Regions from separate parts of the Tatumella sp. UBA2305 genome, predicted to be linked through region 4. Evidence: predicted binding sites of a transcription regulator. Region 4 holds the regulator's gene; each other region holds the start of a gene.
What was found. Region 4 encodes PurR, which represses purine synthesis genes. Its sites were predicted from a motif close to CANGCAAACGTTTGCNTG; they were not measured.
Positions count from the first base shown of each region.

Region 1: the regulator PurR is predicted to act here: its motif matches at 2,688-2,705, upstream of gcvT (glycine cleavage system aminomethyltransferase GcvT).
Region 2: the regulator PurR is predicted to act here: its motif matches at 1,842-1,859, upstream of purL (phosphoribosylformylglycinamidine synthase).
Region 3: the regulator PurR is predicted to act here: its motif matches at 1,817-1,834, upstream of purM (phosphoribosylformylglycinamidine cyclo-ligase).

Region 1 is NZ_DDVT01000024.1:33,419-37,637, forward strand. Features, by position in the region: gene gcvP (aminomethyl-transferring glycine dehydrogenase) at 1-1,021, opposite strand, end outside; gene gcvH (glycine cleavage system protein GcvH) at 1,124-1,504, opposite strand; gene gcvT (glycine cleavage system aminomethyltransferase GcvT) at 1,530-2,624, opposite strand; gene B3Z23_RS17115 (hypothetical protein) at 3,251-3,580, shown strand; gene B3Z23_RS17120 (DUF4225 domain-containing protein) at 3,555-4,219, opposite strand, start outside.
Region 2 is NZ_DDVT01000001.1:88,391-92,609, reverse strand. Features, by position in the region: gene tadA (tRNA adenosine(34) deaminase TadA) at 1-239, shown strand, start outside; gene mltF (membrane-bound lytic murein transglycosylase MltF) at 241-1,677, opposite strand; gene purL (phosphoribosylformylglycinamidine synthase) at 1,950-4,219, shown strand, end outside.
Region 3 is NZ_DDVT01000001.1:17,686-21,904, forward strand. Features, by position in the region: gene uraA (uracil permease) at 1-781, opposite strand, end outside; gene upp (uracil phosphoribosyltransferase) at 1,028-1,654, opposite strand; gene purM (phosphoribosylformylglycinamidine cyclo-ligase) at 1,897-2,937, shown strand; gene purN (phosphoribosylglycinamide formyltransferase) at 2,937-3,590, shown strand; gene ppk1 (polyphosphate kinase 1) at 3,753-4,219, shown strand, end outside.
Region 4 is NZ_DDVT01000015.1:613,454-617,672, reverse strand. Features, by position in the region: gene punC (purine nucleoside transporter PunC) at 1-716, opposite strand, end outside; gene punR (DNA-binding transcriptional activator PunR) at 820-1,722, shown strand; gene purR (HTH-type transcriptional repressor PurR) at 1,732-2,757, opposite strand; gene B3Z23_RS09240 (YnhF family membrane protein) at 3,032-3,121, shown strand; gene B3Z23_RS09235 (C40 family peptidase) at 3,387-4,187, opposite strand.

The DNA.
Region 1 (4,219 bases), on a different contig from region 4:
GCAACACCTGCGAGGTACAGATGTTAGAATTGGCTTTTTCACGGCGGATATGTTGCTCACGGGTCTGCATGGCCATACGCAGCGCCTGATTACCGCTGACATCCCGTGATACCCCGATAATCCGGCCCGGCATGGCACGTTTATGTTCGTCACGACTGGCGAAGAACGCCGCATGCGGTCCGCCATAGCCCATAGGCACACCAAAACGCTGTGATGACCCAAAGACAATATCCGCGCCCTGGGCGCCCGGTGAGGTCAGTAATACCAGCGCCATAAAATCGGCGGCAACACTGACAATCACTTTGCGTTGTTTTAGCTGAGCGATGATTTCACGATAGTCATGCAGATGACCGCGGGTACCGCAGTACTGCAACAGGACGCCAAACAGGTCCTGATGGTCAGCCGCCCGTTCAGCCGCATCGATGATCAGTTCAAAACCAAAGGTTTCGGCACGGGTCCGTACCACATCCAGGGTTTGCGGATGGACATCATCGGCCACAAAGAATTTGTTGGCATTTTTCAGTTTACTGACGCGTTTCGCCATGGCCATCGCTTCGGCCGCCGCGGTCGCCTCATCCAGCAGCGAGGCCGAGGCGATATCCATGCCGGTTAAATCCAGGGTCAGTTGCTGGAAGTTAAGCAGTGCTTCCAGCCGGCCCTGAGAAACCTCCGGCTGATAAGGCGTGTAGGCGGTGTACCAGCCCGGATTCTCCAGCAGATTTCGCAGGATCACCGGCGGGGTAATCACCGCGCTGTAACCCATCCCTATCCAGGATTTATAACACTTATTTTTTCCGGCAATTGCCTTAAGCTCAGCCAGAGCCTGTTGCTCAGTGACCGCCTCACCTGTCGCCGGCAGTTCCGGCAGACGGATTGACTGCGGAACAATCGCATTAATCAGTGCCGGTAAGCTGTCCGCACCGATGCTCTGTAGCATGGTTTGTTGCTGCTGTTCGGTCGGGCCAATATGGCGGGAGATAAAGTCATTCTGGTTTTCAAGCTGGCTGAGAGTCCGGGTCATCGCTGTGCATCCTGAATCAGGCTGGAATTAATACGGCAGCATCACTGGCGACTGCCGTTTAAGGTCACTCCGGCCACAGACTGTGCAGCCGGGGTCTGGCAGTTATTCGCCAATGGCGGCCTGATAGGCTGCTGCATCCAGCAGGCCATCTTCACCACCGGCAGGTTGCAGTCTGAACAACCAGCCTTCGCTGTAAGGGTCGCTGTTGACCAGCTCCGGGTTTTCTCCCAGCGCTTCGTTGACAGCAATCACTTCACCGTTAAGCGGTGCATAGATATCGGATGCGGCTTTGACGGATTCGGCCACCGCACAATCATCTCCCTGTTGCAGTTGCGCGCCCACCTCAGGCAGGTCAACAAACACCATGTCACCCAGCAGTTCCTGGGCATGTTCGGTAATGCCAACCGTTACACTGCCATCCTGTTCAAAACGCACCCACTCGTGACTTTCACGGTATTTAAGTTCAGCCGGGACATTGCTCATTAGGGTTATCTCCTGAAATTATTCTTTATACCAAAGGTTTGCCGGCGCGAACGAACACCGGCCGGGTGACGGTGACCGGCATCTCACGCTGGCGAATTTGTACCACCGCAGTATCAGCGATTGAGGCAGGAACCCGTGCCAGGGCAATACCGCAGCCCAGGGTGGGGGAAAATGAACCGCTGGTGATAATCCCCTGCTGCTGTACACCGTCACTGTCAGTAAACAGCACCGGTAGCTCATTTCGCAATACACCTTTTTCTTTCAGCACCAGACCGACCAGTTTTTCGTGGCCCTGCCGGCGTTGCTGTTCCAGTGCCTCACGCCCGATAAACTGGCGATCCTCCGGTTGCCAGGCGATAGTCCAGCCCATATTCGCCGCCAGCGGGGACACTGACTCATCCATTTCCTGACCATACAGATTCATCCCGGCTTCCAGCCGCAGGGTATCGCGGGCACCGAGCCCGGCCGGTTTCACTCCGGCGTGAAGCAACTTCTGCCAGAAGTCAGCGGCCTGGCTGGCGGGCAGCGCAATTTCATAGCCTGCTTCGCCGGTGTAACCGGTGGTGGCAATAAACAAATCACCACTCTGTACCCCGAAAAACGGTGCCAGCCCTTCGGTTTGCTGACGCTGGCTGTCGGTAAACAGGCTGCGGGCTTTCTGCTGTGCCTGTGGCCCCTGCACCGCTATCAGTGCCAGTTCGCTGCGTTCCTGTAATGTCACCCCAAACCCGCGGGCATGCTCAGTTAACCAGCCAAGGTCTTTTTCCCGGGTGGCAGAATTGACCACCAGCCGGAAATACTCTTCGCTCAGGAAATAGACGATTAAATCATCAATCACCCCTCCGGAAGCATTCAGCATCGCGCTGTATAAGGCTTTGCCCGGAACGGTCAGTTTGGCAACATCATTCGCCAGCAGATAGCGCAGGAACTCGCGGCTGCGCGGCCCGGTAATATCCACGATGGTCATATGCGAAACATCGAACATTCCGGCATCGTGGCGGACGGCCTGATGTTCATCAATCTGAGAACCGTAATGCAGAGGCATCATCCAGCCGTGAAAATCCACCATTCTGGCCCCGCAGGCCTGATGCTGTTCAAACAAAGGTGTGTGCTGAGTCATAACTGTCCCGTTGATAAGTAAGGGTTTACCCTGAGCCGTCAGGCCGCCACGATTCTCTGTCGCAACGCAAACGTTATCCTTAGCAAAAACTTACCACTGAAAGGCAAAATTAACTATAAGCAAAATAATGGTGAAACAGGGGCGTGCACTATAATAGTGCACAGATAGTTACAGTTAAAAACATCACAATATAATAAAATGACAGTTTAAAACTCCAGAATACTGAGCTTTACTCAGCATATTCGCAGAGTATCGGTAGGGGTTAATGTTAAGACAGGATGCCATTCCCACCACTTCGGATTAGAAAAAGTAAGGCAAAGCACAGCGTCAAATTAGAATAAATCAAACGAGGATCCATTACGGTGCAATCAAAGCTGAGCAGTGTGAGTCTCCACCCGGCAATCACACTGAGATCATGCAGACAGGAGGTTTTATTAAGGCGCATCTGAGAAAAACAGGTAAATCGGGCCCGATATAATTCTGGCTTAATGAACGGTGGCTTATCGCTGAAGTGATATACAAAACCTGAGAGCCAATAATTAAATATGACCCGGCGTTGTCCGGAATTTTTGTGTATAGTTGCTGCAAAGTGGTATCTGCATTTTAAGGATGGAAGGTGGATTGCTATGAAAGTGAGTGATGCTACGCTACTCAGGTCAGGGTTTAGTCATGCAGACCTGGAAAAACTGAAAAACAATATTGCTCATTACGGCGGATCGCTGGATTCCGTGACCCATGATCTGGCTAACCGCTTTAATGCCTCAAAGTGGATAACTATCGCTGCTTTTATCCTGCTTGCTTTCACACTGATGCTGGCATCTGTAGCTACCAGCATCACGCTTGCGACCACACTGGCGGTTGTATTAACTTTTATATGGTATTTAACGCCAGCGAAACTGGCATATAAGTCATGGCGCTTTCGCAGGGTAATCACTCATTCGAAGCCGTATCATTAATCGACATAAGGTCAAATATGATCTTAGCTTTAACACCATAACCGACAATTTTCATTGTAAGTTTTGGACGGCTTAGGGTGCTGACTTTCCGGTAATAATCGGCGGGCAGATATCGAAATAAACGCCATGTCCCGGGGCGTCTGAACAGACCGAATATGCTACAGGCATTTGCAACCAGCGAGACTGATTTATATAGCCCGAGCCCACTATGACGGCTAAATCCCATAAATTCAGCGGTGGACATAGTTGCATCAGCAACCAAACCCTCTGAGGTTTGATTATCCATTGCATAATGGGCAACTTCTTTACTTATGCCATTCGCCCCTTCGATAACCAGAACAGCACCAGCAAGAACTCCCATAGGTGTCATAGAACCAATCAAGGTTAGACCAACAGCTATTTCAACACCGGATAAAACCACATTTACAGCAGATATCACATACCCAACAATTTTATTATTTTCCCGGATGAACTCCACTTTGGCGTAAAGTTTTGCTGTCTTCATACGTAACATCCGGCCTTGTTCTTCGAGGTTTTCGGTCTCTGCTCTCAGATTTTTAATGCATGCTATGCACTCTTCATCCGATTTCGCGCGCCGGGCTGCAGCAAATTGCTGCGCGACAACCTGTTTTATTTCCC
Region 2 (4,219 bases), on a different contig from region 4:
TGTGTGCGGGAGCGATGGTACATAGTCGAATTTCCCGACTGGTGTTTGGAGCGGCTGATGCCAAAACCGGTGCAGCAGGTTCGCTGTTGGATGTGCCAGGGCATCCGGGCATGAACCATAAAATGTCCGTGACTGGCGGAGTACTGGCTGATGAGTGTGCCGCTCAGTTAAGTGATTTCTTCCGTTTACGCAGGGCACAAAAAAAAGCGCTGCGACTGGCGCAGCGGGAAAATCAGTAACTCAGTTCATGGCAATTTGCGGTTCGCTGGTGGTCGCCGGAACTGTATCCGGTTGACGTCTTTTCTGTACTTCCTGCAAATAGCCAACCAGGCTGATGTTGTATTTCCTGATATTTTCGACGTAATTATAGGCTTCACCGCCACGGGCGTAGCCATAGGTTGTCTGACTATAGTAGCGCTTCTGTTCCAGCAACGGCAGTCGGGTTTTCACATCGGTCCAACTGTCCGGATTGCCTCCCTGTTTCATCGTCAGCTTTCTGGCATCCATCATGTGTGCGTAGCCAATATTATAGGCCGTCAGGGCAAACCAGATGCGTTCATCCGGAGGAATAGTTTCCGGCATTTTTTCCATCAGTTTCTGTAAATACTGGCTGCCTCCACGAATGCTCTCCGCTGCGTCGAGCCGGTCACTGACTTCCAGACTATCCGCCGTGTTACGTGTCAGCATCATCATTCCTCTGACACCCGTCGGTGAGGTTGCTTGTGGATCCCAGTGAGATTCCTGATAGGCAATCGCGGCCAGTAATCGCCAGTCGATCTGGCTGGCATATTTCTTGAATAACGGTTGCAGGGAAGGCAGAGTACTGTCAATCGCACGCAAAAATGTCCGGGTATCGACGTAATCAAAGCTGCCGGTGTGACCTAAATATTTCTCATCCAGCCGGGCCAGTGTGCCTTCTTCATTAATACTGTTATAAAAGTCGAGCAGTGCTGCATTCAGGCTGTCATCAGAGGATTTAGCCATATACCAGTTTACCGGGACTTCATTGGTGACATCAAAAGCCACGGCTAACCGGGGATGAATGCGTTGCATCATACCGATAGTGACAGAATCACCAAGGGTATAATCCAGCTTCCCATCTGCAACCCGCTCCAGCATCTCTTGAGGACTGAGCTTTTTCTCGATTTCCCAGCTCAGTTGTGGAAATTTCCCCTGTTTCGCGGCTTCCAGTGTCGGAACGAATGAGGACTCTGACGGGACCGCTAATGTGCCATGCAAATCACCGAGGTTTTTTGGCCGCGGCTTATCTACACGATAAACCAGTTGTTGTGTCGTGGAATAGTAGGCCGGGCCACTACGATATTGCGCCTGACGAGCGCTGTCCCAGGTCAGGCCCGCCGTCAGCAGGTCTGCCCGGTGATGATTCAGGTCATCAAACAGGCTTTCAATATTCGGGCGAACGGTTACCTCCAGCTTTACGCCCAGATAATCTGCAAAGCGTTTTGCCAGTTCGTAATCCATCCCCGTGGGATTGTTATTGATCTTTTGCCAGGTCAGTGACGAATTTATGGTGCTGACACGCAAAACTCCGCGCGATTTAATCTGCGCCAGAGTGTCTTGTGAACCTGAATGCCAGGGGATCGCAGGCCATAAAGCCATTGCCAGTAATAGAGTGACAAGACCGATCAAAAGATAATTAAACTTTAAGCATTTCAAGTATTTATCTCGTTAATCAGCGTCGGGTTCAGCCTTTTGGCAGGATAAAATAAACAGGAATAGTACCCCAACGCGAAGTGCATTCTGAGCAACAAAAAGGCAAAGAGCAACTTTTATAGCAAGAAATGTGTGTTTTTTAATCGGCAATTTAACCCGATAAAATCTGCGCAAACGGTTTCGTAACGGGGGCTTATTCTTTATAATATGCCCCGTTTTCCCCCTGTTGCGCCCAATGAAGCGTCGCCCGGCGTTTCGAAGACGAGAGATCTTTAATGATGGAAATTTTGCGTGGTTCGCCCGCTCTGTCGGCATTTCGTATTAACAAACTGTTGACCAGCTTTCACGACGCTCATCTGCCGGTGAGTGAGATTTATGCCGAATATGTGCATTTTGCTGATGTCAGCTCAGCGCTGACTCAGGACGAACAAAATCGTCTCCAACGTCTTCTTAAATACGGTCCCTCGCTGGCAGAGCATGAACCTGTCGGACGTTTATTACTGGTGACCCCACGTCCGGGTACCATTTCTCCATGGTCTTCCAAAGCCACTGATATTGCTCACAACTGTGAGTTATCGAAAGTATTGCGGTTGGAAAGAGGTCTGGCGTTCTACATTCAGGCCGATACGCTGTCTGAAGCACAATGGAGCCAACTGGCAGCACTGTTGCATGACCGGATGATGGAAACCGTATTCAGCTCTCTGTCACAGGCGGAACAATTATTTGCCCATCATCAGCCGCAGCCGGTAAAAGCGGTGGACGTACTGGGTCGTGGCCGTGTTGCTCTGCAGGAAGCAAATCTTGCGCTGGGACTGGCTCTGGCTGAAGATGAAATCGACTATCTGCTGGCAGCCTTTACTGATCTGGGGCGTAATCCAAACGACATTGAACTCTATATGTTTGCTCAGGCGAACTCAGAGCACTGTCGTCACAAGATTTTTAATGCTGACTGGGTGATTGACGGTGTTAAACAACCAAAATCGCTGTTTAAGATGATTAAAAATACCTTCGAGAAAAATCCGGAGCATGTACTGTCGGCTTATAAAGATAATGCGGCGGTCATGGAAGGTTCGAAGGTCGGGCGTTTCTATGCTGATGACCAACATGGCATCTATGATTTCCACCAGGAAGATGCCCATATTCTGATGAAAGTGGAAACCCATAACCATCCGACAGCGATTTCGCCGTGGCCGGGCGCTGCGACCGGCTCCGGTGGAGAAATTCGTGATGAAGGTGCGACCGGACGCGGCGCTAAACCCAAAGCCGGGTTGACCGGTTTCTCGGTATCCAACCTGAAAATCCCTGGCTTTGAACAGCCGTGGGAGCAGGATTTTGGAAAGCCGGAACGCATTGTTACTCCACTGGATATCATGACCGAAGGCCCGTTAGGGGGTGCCGCATTTAACAATGAATTTGGTCGTCCTGCACTGAACGGCTATTTCCGTACTTATGAAGCACAGGTTAACAGCCACAACGGCGAGGAACTGCGTGGCTACCATAAGCCGATTATGCTGGCCGGCGGGATTGGTAATATCCGTGCCGATCATGTGCAGAAAGGCGAGATTAGCATTGGTGCTAAACTGATTGTACTGGGCGGCCCGGCAATGAATATCGGTCTGGGTGGCGGAGCGGCCTCATCCATGGCTTCCGGCCAGTCTGATGCTGACCTGGATTTTGCTTCTGTACAGCGTGACAACCCTGAAATGGAACGTCGCTGCCAGGAAGTGATCGATCGTTGCTGGCAACTGGGTGAGCAGAACCCGATTCTGTTTATTCACGATGTTGGCGCCGGGGGGCTATCGAATGCGATGCCGGAGCTGGTGAGTGACGGTGGCCGTGGTGGTCGTTTCAATCTGCGTGACATCCTGAGTGATGAACCTGGTATGAGCCCGCTGGAAGTCTGGTGTAACGAATCTCAGGAACGTTATGTGCTGGCAGTGGCGCCCGAGAAACTGGCACTGTTTGAACAACTCTGTCAGCGTGAGCGCGCTCCGTATGCAGTGATCGGTGAAGCCACCGAAGAACAGCACCTGACCCTGAGTGATGAGCATTTTGATAACCAGCCGATTGATATGCCACTGGATGTATTGCTCGGTAAAACGCCGAAAATGACCCGTGACGTGACCACTCTGAAAGCAGAAGGCACAGAACTGGCCCGGGAAAAAATTTCGGTGGCCGATGCGGTCAAACGTGTGATGCACCTGCCAGGGGTGGCTGAGAAAACCTTCCTGATCACCATTGGTGACCGCTCTGTGACCGGGATGGTTGCCCGTGACCAGATGGTGGGGCCATGGCAGGTACCGGTCGCTAACTGTGCCGTCACCACAGCCAGCCTGGACAGCTATCATGGTGAGGCGTTTGCCCTGGGTGAGCGTGCGCCGGTCGCACTGCTGGACTTCGCTGCTTCAGCACGACTGGCGGTGGGCGAATCACTGACTAACCTGGCAGCCACCGATATCGGCGGGTTGACCCGGGTGAAATTGTCGGCTAACTGGATGTCTGCAGCCGGACACCCGGGCGAAGATGCCGGATTGTATGCAGCAGT
Region 3 (4,219 bases), on a different contig from region 4:
GATCTTTGATCAAATCACGCTTAACAATATTTGCAGTAACGACCAGGTGCCCGACATGCTCTGCAATCACTACTAAGGCAGCCGGAAGCACGGTGAGCATTGCCGCCCATTCAAAACGAGGTTTATAGAAAGTGGGTAATGCAAACCAGTGTGCCTGTTCAACGCCGGTCCAGTTCACCATTCCCATAAATGAAGCAACCACATAACCCACGACTACGCCAATCAGGATGGGGATAATGGCCAGAAAACCACGGAATAACACCGAACCAAACACGGTTACAGCCAGGGTGACCAGTGAAACAATCACCGTTTTGCTGTCTACCGCAGTGCCGTTAGCCGGCAATAGTCCAGCCATGCCTGCCGCGACACTGGCCAGCTCCAGACCAATAATGGCGACGATGGCCCCCATCGCCGCCGGAGGAAACATGACATTCAGCCAGCCGGTTCCTGCCTTTTTGACAATCAGACCGACGAGGCAGAACAATACTCCGCACAAAATAAAGCCGCCTAAAGCAACCTCATACCCTTGTGGCAACAGCAACAGCACCGGAGAAATAAATGCAAAACTGGAGCCCAGATAGGCAGGTATCTTTCCTTTACAGATAAACAGATACAGTAAGGTACCAATACCGTTAAATAACAGAATCGTCGCCGGATTCACATGAAATAAAATAGGCACCAGCACCGTTGCACCAAACATTGCGAACAGGTGCTGAAGGCTGAGCGGGATGGTCTGAAGTAACGGAGGTCTTTCATCCACTGCAATAGTACGCCGGGTCATGCTGTATATCCCCTTAATATGGTACGGACATAAAAAAACCGACAAAATGTCGGTCCTGAAACAAACACTGCCGGGGGTATCCTCCGGCGAAAAAAAACAGTGCCATCACCGTTATTTTCAATGCAGTGTTGTGGTCAGCGGGCAATGGCAGAAATAGAAGTAAGCACGAGTCACCGTTACAGCAAGTCATACTGCGGTTGAAACGCAGGCTGTGCATCTCTGTATTGCCCCTCACAGATTTATTAATTATTTAGTACCAAAGATTTTATCACCGGCATCACCCAGTCCCGGGATAATATAGCCGTGTTCATTCAGCCCCTGGTCAATCGATGCCGTGTACAGCTCGACATCCGGATGCGCTTTTTCCAGCGCGGCAATACCTTCCGGAGCCGCTACCAGCACCAGCACTTTAATCGCAAAACAGCCGGATTTTTTTAGCAGATCAATCGTGGCAATCATTGATCCTCCGGTTGCCAGCATCGGATCTACTACCAGTGCCATACGCTCGTCCATATTGGAGGCCAGTTTTTGGAAATACGGCACCGGCTCCAGGGTTTTCTCATCCCGGTATACGCCGACTACGCTGATTCTTGCGCTAGGGACATGTTCCAGAACACCGTTCATCATCCCCAGCCCTGCACGTAAAATCGGCACTACAGTAATTTTCTTACCTTTAATTTGATCAATTTCGACAGGGCCGTTCCACCCTTCAATAGTCACAGTCTCTGTTTCCAAATCAGCTGTCGCTTCATAGGTCAGCAAACTGCCAACTTCAGAAGCGAGCTCGCGAAAACGTTTGGTGCTGACATCATGCTCACGCATCAGGCCCAGTTTATGTCTGACCAGCGGGTGTCTGACTTCCACGATCTTCATTATTCTTCTCCCGGAATGTGTTGAGCTAAAAAAAAATCGCCGGATTATAGCGCTTTTTTATCGGGGCTAATACAGCTATACATCAAACAGCTACAATTTTTTAGTGCCGCTACGGGGAATAGCCATTAACCTGCACGCAGATAATTACCGCTGCACATCAGACTCGCAAACGTTTGCCCGCACTGATAGAATAGCGCTGCTCTATTTAAACCACCAACCGCAATTCGCGTGGGGATTCTGCAGTGACCGACAAAACCACTCTCAGTTATAAAGATGCCGGTGTTGATATTGATGCCGGAAATGATCTGGTTGATCGCATTAAAGGTGTAGTTAAAAAAACCCGCCGTCCGGAAGTGATGGGCGGACTCGGTGGCTTTGGTGCACTGTGCGCCTTACCACAAAAATACCGTGAGCCGATTCTGGTTTCTGGCACAGATGGCGTAGGTACCAAGCTGCGTTTAGCCATGGACCTGAAGCGTCATGACCATATTGGTATTGATCTGGTGGCAATGTGTGTGAATGACCTGGTCGTACAGGGTGCTGAGCCACTGTTTTTCCTTGATTACTACGCTACCGGTAAACTGGATGTTGATACCGCAGCCGCAGTCATCAGCGGAATTGCCGAAGGCTGTTCGCAGTCGGGTTGTGCTCTGGTAGGTGGCGAGACCGCTGAAATGCCAGGCATGTATCACGGTGAAGATTACGATGTTGCTGGTTTCTGCGTCGGAGTGGTTGAGAAATCAGAAATTATTGATGGCAGTAAAGTCAGTGATGGTGATGTTCTGCTGGCCCTGGGCTCAAGCGGACCTCATTCCAACGGATACTCCCTGATTCGTAAAATTCTCGAAGTCAGCCAGACTGATCCTGAAGTAAAACAGCTGGAAGGTAAATCATTAGCCGACCACCTGCTGACTCCAACCCGTATCTACGTCAAAAATATCCTGAGTCTGATTGAGCAGGTAGACGTTCATGCGATTGCGCACCTGACCGGTGGTGGTTTCTGGGAAAATATCCCCCGTGTTTTACCGGAGAATACCCGCGCAGTGATTGATGAATCCAGCTGGCAATGGCCGGCAGTATTCAGCTGGCTGCAACAGGCAGGGAATGTCAGTCGTCACGAAATGTACCGTACCTTTAACTGTGGTGTAGGTATGGTTATCGCCCTGAGCCCTGACAACGCCGATAAAGCACTACAACTGCTGCAGGCTGCTGGTGAGAAAGCGTGGAAAATCGGTGTCATTGAATCCGCCCCGGCTGAGGGTGAGCAGGTCATTATTAAGTGATGAAAAGGCTGGTGATCCTGATTTCCGGCACCGGCACCAACCTGCAGGCGATAATTGATGCCTGCAGGTCTGGCCAGTTGAGCACTGCTGCTGAAATTGTTGCGGTAATCAGCAATAAAGCAAACGCCGGTGGCCTTGAACTTGCCAGGCAAGCCGGTATTCCGGCCCATTCACTGGCTCAGTCTGACTTCGCAGATCGTCAGCAATTCGATCAACAGCTGATGAGCATCGCTGATGAGTATTCGCCGGATCTGATTGTCCTCGCAGGTTATATGCGTATTCTCGGTGCAGATTTTGTCCGTCACTATCGCGGAAGAATGATCAATATTCACCCTTCCCTGTTACCTGCCTGGCCAGGCCTGGATACCCACCGCAAGGTGCTGGAAAACGGTGATGCCGAGCATGGCCCTTCGGTTCATTTTGTGACAGAAGAGCTGGACGGAGGCCCTGTCATTCTGCAATCCCGCATTGCGGTAATGCCGCAGGAAACTGAAGCTCAGTTACAGGAGCGGGTCCGTGTGCAGGAACATCTTATTTATCCGCAGGTCATTCGCTGGTTTGTACAAAATCGTCTCGAACTGAAGAATGATCAGGCATGGCTGGATGGCAAGCTGCTCCCTGCCATAGGTTTTCAGTCGGAGACTACCCGTTAATTTACAGGCGCTGTGCCAGCACAGCGTCTGCCTCATGTGTTCCCCCGTTAAATCACCTTTTTTTCTTAACCCCCCTCCGGCAATGGACATTTCTGCCATATTCTCGCCATAATGGAATGAGAGACTGAAGCTTTAGTTCTGTCACAGCGAAATGGAGTCAGGATGGGTCAGGAAAAACTATATATAGAAAAAGAATTAAGCTGGTTATCATTTAATGAACGGGTATTACAGGAAGCCGCTGACAAACTGAATCCGTTGATCGAAAGAATGCGTTTCCTTGGAATTTATTCGAGTAACCTCGACGAATTTTATAAAGTCCGCTTTGCTGAGCTAAAACGCCGTATTCTGATAGGTGAAGAACAAGGTTCTGTGACTGTACCCCGCCATTTACTGAAAAAAATTCAACAGCGGGTAATGCGGGCAGACCAGGAATTTGACCTGCTCTACAATGAACTGTTGTTAGAGATGGCCCGTAACCAGATCTTCCTAATCAATGAACGTCAGCTTTCGGTCAATCAACAGAGCTGGTTGCGAGACTATTTTCGTCAGCATCTGCGCCCTCATGTGACACCAATCCTGATTAACAGTGATACTGACCTGGCCCAGTTTCTCAAAGACGATTATACCTA
Region 4 (4,219 bases):
GTAGTCAGCCCCAGCCCGGATAGAATAAAGGGTGAACCGGTTAGCCAGGCAAAGAAACTGGCAGAGCAGGCTGAATAGATCAGCACATTGCCACTGTATTGGCGTACCGAGAGTAACTTCAAAAAACCCGGGGTTACAGAGTCCTTTGCTCCGGAAACTGCCGTTGGCCTGGTCGGTAAGCGCAGGGTAGCCATTATCAACACGCAGGTCAGCACAGTTAATACCAAAAATATTGAATGCCAGTGAAAATGTGCCAGCAACCATGATCCAAGTAACGGAGCAAGCGCCGGCGACAATGCGACCATGGGCATTATAGTGGCAAAAATCTTCTGACTGCGGGATGCCGGATAGTGATCCAGTACCAGGGATTGCCAACTGACGGCGGCAGCACAGACACCGGTGGCCTGGATAAATCTCAGCGCCAATAGCGCATGTGGCGAGGATACCCACAGCATTGCCAGACAGCTCAATGCAAATATTGCCAGACCAGTCACCAGAACGGGTTTCCGGCCAACTTTATCCGACAGCGGGCCCCAGAATAACTGAGCGCAGGCAAACCCTGCAAGGAACAGGCTCAGGCTGGCACTAATCACACCTGAATCGGTATTCAGATCCTGTTTCATGGCCTCAAAAGCAGGCAGATACATATCTGTAGCCAGAAAACCCAGCATACTGAGTAATGACAGATAGACTAAAAAGATTACCGGATGACGCATCGATCCTCCTCGTGGAAATTTGCGCCAGAGTTTAAAAGGGTGCGTGGAGGGTTGTGAACCGTTATTATTTGCAACCAACTGTGAAAAATATTGAAAGGTTGCTATGTGGTCAGAATATGCGCTCGAAGTCGTGGATGCAGTGGCGAGGAATGGTAGCTTTAGTGCGGCAGCCAGAGAGTTACACCGGGTACCCTCAGCCATCAGTTATACCGTGCGACAACAGGAGGAGTGGCTGGCAGTCTCATTGTTTGAGCGACAGCACCGTGATGTGATACTGACGGCCGCAGGTGAACATTTTGTTCGCGAAGGTCGGGGGATTATCAAAAAAATGCAGGAAACCCGGCGTCAGTGCCAGCAACTGGCAAACGGCTGGCGTGGTGAACTCAGTATTGCGATGGACTGTATCGTTAAACGTTCCAGAATGCAGCAACTGACCATCGACTTTTACCGACACTTCCCGGATGTTGAATTGCATATCTATGAAGAGGTGTTTAACGGGGTCTGGGATGCATTAGCCGCAGGCCGCGTTGATATGGCGATTGGGGCGACTCAGGCGGTCCCGGTAGCCGGGCGTTATGCGTTCCAGGATATGGGACGTCTTAACTGGCGTTGTATCGTCAGTGCCGGACATCCCCTGGCAAGAGAATCTCAGTCGGGCGAGGAGCAGCTTCGTGCATGGCCATCACTGGTTATGGAGGATACCTCAAGGGAATTACCGCGAAGGATGACCTGGACTCTGGATAACCAACGTCGGATGACCGTACCGGACTGGCAGACTGGTCTGGATTGCGTAAGGGCAGGATTGTGTGTGGCTATGGTCCCCGGCCACCTTGCACGGCCGCTATTAGAGAGCGGAGAAGCGAAAGAACTGAAACTACCCGTTCCGTTTCCGGAAAGTCCATGTTGCGTGAGTTGGTCAGAACAACGTACTTCGCCGGCTTTACGCTGGATCCTGGAGTACCTGGGAGATACTGCCACCCTGAACCAGGAATGGCTCAGGGAGTGACTGAGGTGGTTAGCGCCGGTAGTCGTGGAACGGACCGTCGCTTACCGAACGACGTTCTATCAGTGTCGGATGGATTTCAATGGTTTGAGGTTCTTCGCGTTTGTTCACTATGCGGTCGAGTAGCATCTCAAGCGCTTTTTCGCCTAATTCACTTTTTGGCTGGTGAACGGTTGTGAGTGCCGGCGTGAAGTAACGAGAGTTGCGCACATTATCGTAGCCAATAATGGAGATGTCCTGGGGCACCCGCAGTCCCTGTTCATCTGCAGCGCAAATGGCTCCCATGGCCATAATATCCCCGCCGCAGAATACCGCAGTCGGGAGCTGAGGTTGCGCAAGTATTTTCTGCATCGCCTTGTAACCAGACTCGGGTTCAAAATCCCCCTGGACGCTCCATTCTTCACGGTGAGTGATCCCCGCCTCTTCCAGAGCTTTCAGAAAACCTGCCAGCCGGCCACCTCCGGTATTTCTTTCCATTTGTCCCGGGATACAACCAATATCACGATGACCCCGCTCAATCAGGTAACGCCCTGCCAGGTATCCGCCATGAAACGCGTTATCCAGCACCGTGTCTGTAAAGTCTCCGCGTGACACCCCCCAGTCCATCACCACCATCGGAATATTGCGGTTTTCTTCCAGCATATCCAGCAGCTCTTGCGGATATTCGGCACACATGACCAGAAGCCCGTCTACGCGTTTGCGCGCCATCATTGACAGGTAAGCCCGCTGCTTCTGTAGATCGTTGTGGGCGTTACCCAAAATCAGGGTATAGCCGTGGTCAAAGCATTTTTTTTCAATAGCTTCAATAATTTCGGCAAAATATGGGGCTTCGAGTGTTGTCGAAAGTAAGCCCAGCGTCTTGGTATTATTGACTTTAAGGCTTCTGGCGACAGCACTGGGGGAGTAGTGCAACTCGTTTATCGCTTCCCAGACCGCTTTCCGTGTGTTTTCCGCAACAAAACGGGTCTGATTAATGACATGGGACACAGTGGTGGTCGAAACCCCTGCACGCTTTGCCACGTCTTTAATAGTTGCCATTCAGTGAGTACTCCTGGTTTTAAAAAAATAATATATTGATTTTTAATATGTTAATCGTTTGCGTCAGTTCAGCATTCTACTGACCAGTCTTAATGGGAACTCAGAGGTCAGGGGAGAGTCCGGGGAAGACAACCGGTAAAAAAACAGCAGCTGAGGAATTTGCGCAACAAAGACCGGCAATTCTAGCAAGGCTGCCACAATAAAACGAGATTTTTGCGCACCAGTGTGGGATTATAACTATCTCCCTACTTTTAGTGTGCCTAAAGGAGTTCTGATGGATACTGATCTTAAGCTTGCACTGACAACTACTGTCGTAGCGTTGCTGATGATTATGGCCTTCAGTTTTACGGCCATATTGCATTAATCGTCGCGCACAGGTTCAGCCATCGACGACCAGCCTGTGTGGTTAAGTTGTCAGGACCGGTCACCGGGTCAGTCTGGTGCCGGTTTTTTTTGTTGTCGGGAAATGCCGGTGACTTTGCTGCGGTAGAGGTTACCAGCGACTCAATTCTGCAAGCAACGTTGGGGAAAAGGGGGGATGGGTCAGGCAGCTTGCTCTCAGTATAAAAAACTGCACCTTACTCTCGGCGTTTAAGGTGCAGTTTGTTTTCCGGGGCGGGAAAGAAAAATTAACGGACGGTGCTCGGTGTCATCATGCGACGTGCGCCAATATAGTGACGCTGCCAGTATTCATTACTTAACGCAGTAATCTGGATATCTTTACCGGTGCGAGGTGACTGAATAAATTTACCATCACCCAGGTAGACACCAACATGGTCAGCTGCGCCGTGACGATGGATACGGAAGAACACCAGGTCACCTTTTTCCAACTCATCACGTTTTACCGGTGCTGCGTCGCGCAGATGGTACATTTCATTCGCAGTGCGGGGAATTTTGAAATTCACCAGGTCTTTATAGGCATAATAAACCAGACCACTGCAGTCAAATCCGGTATGCGGAGAGGTTCCTCCCCACTGATAAGGCTTCCCGAGTTGATCCATCAGTTTAACCATCGCGGTCGCACGGGCTTTCTGATAACGCAAACGATGCTGTTTACTCATCCGGATAGCGGCCAGTGTGGCGGATGGATGACGCGTCGTTTTTATAGCTGCGGGGCGATGACGGCCATACTTTTTAGTTTCATGTCTGCGATTCTTTGCCAGATGAAGAGATTCTTTCGTTGTACGACTATGTTTAACTTTACGCTGACTGGTGAAGTGTTTCACCCGATGGATCAGGGGCTGACGGGTTTTATGTCGACTACTGGTCGTCTTAATCGGTCTTCGCTTGCGGCGTGCATCCTCTTCGGTGACAGCTTTACGGGTGGTTTTGTGAAATGTGGCATTTACCGCGGTTCGAGGCGATGCCTCTGCGACATTGAAAAAAAGCTGTGCTACAGCCAGAATAAAAAGCGTGATCAGTAGACGCATAGTTGTCAGGTTACAGGTTAAATGTCCTGAAA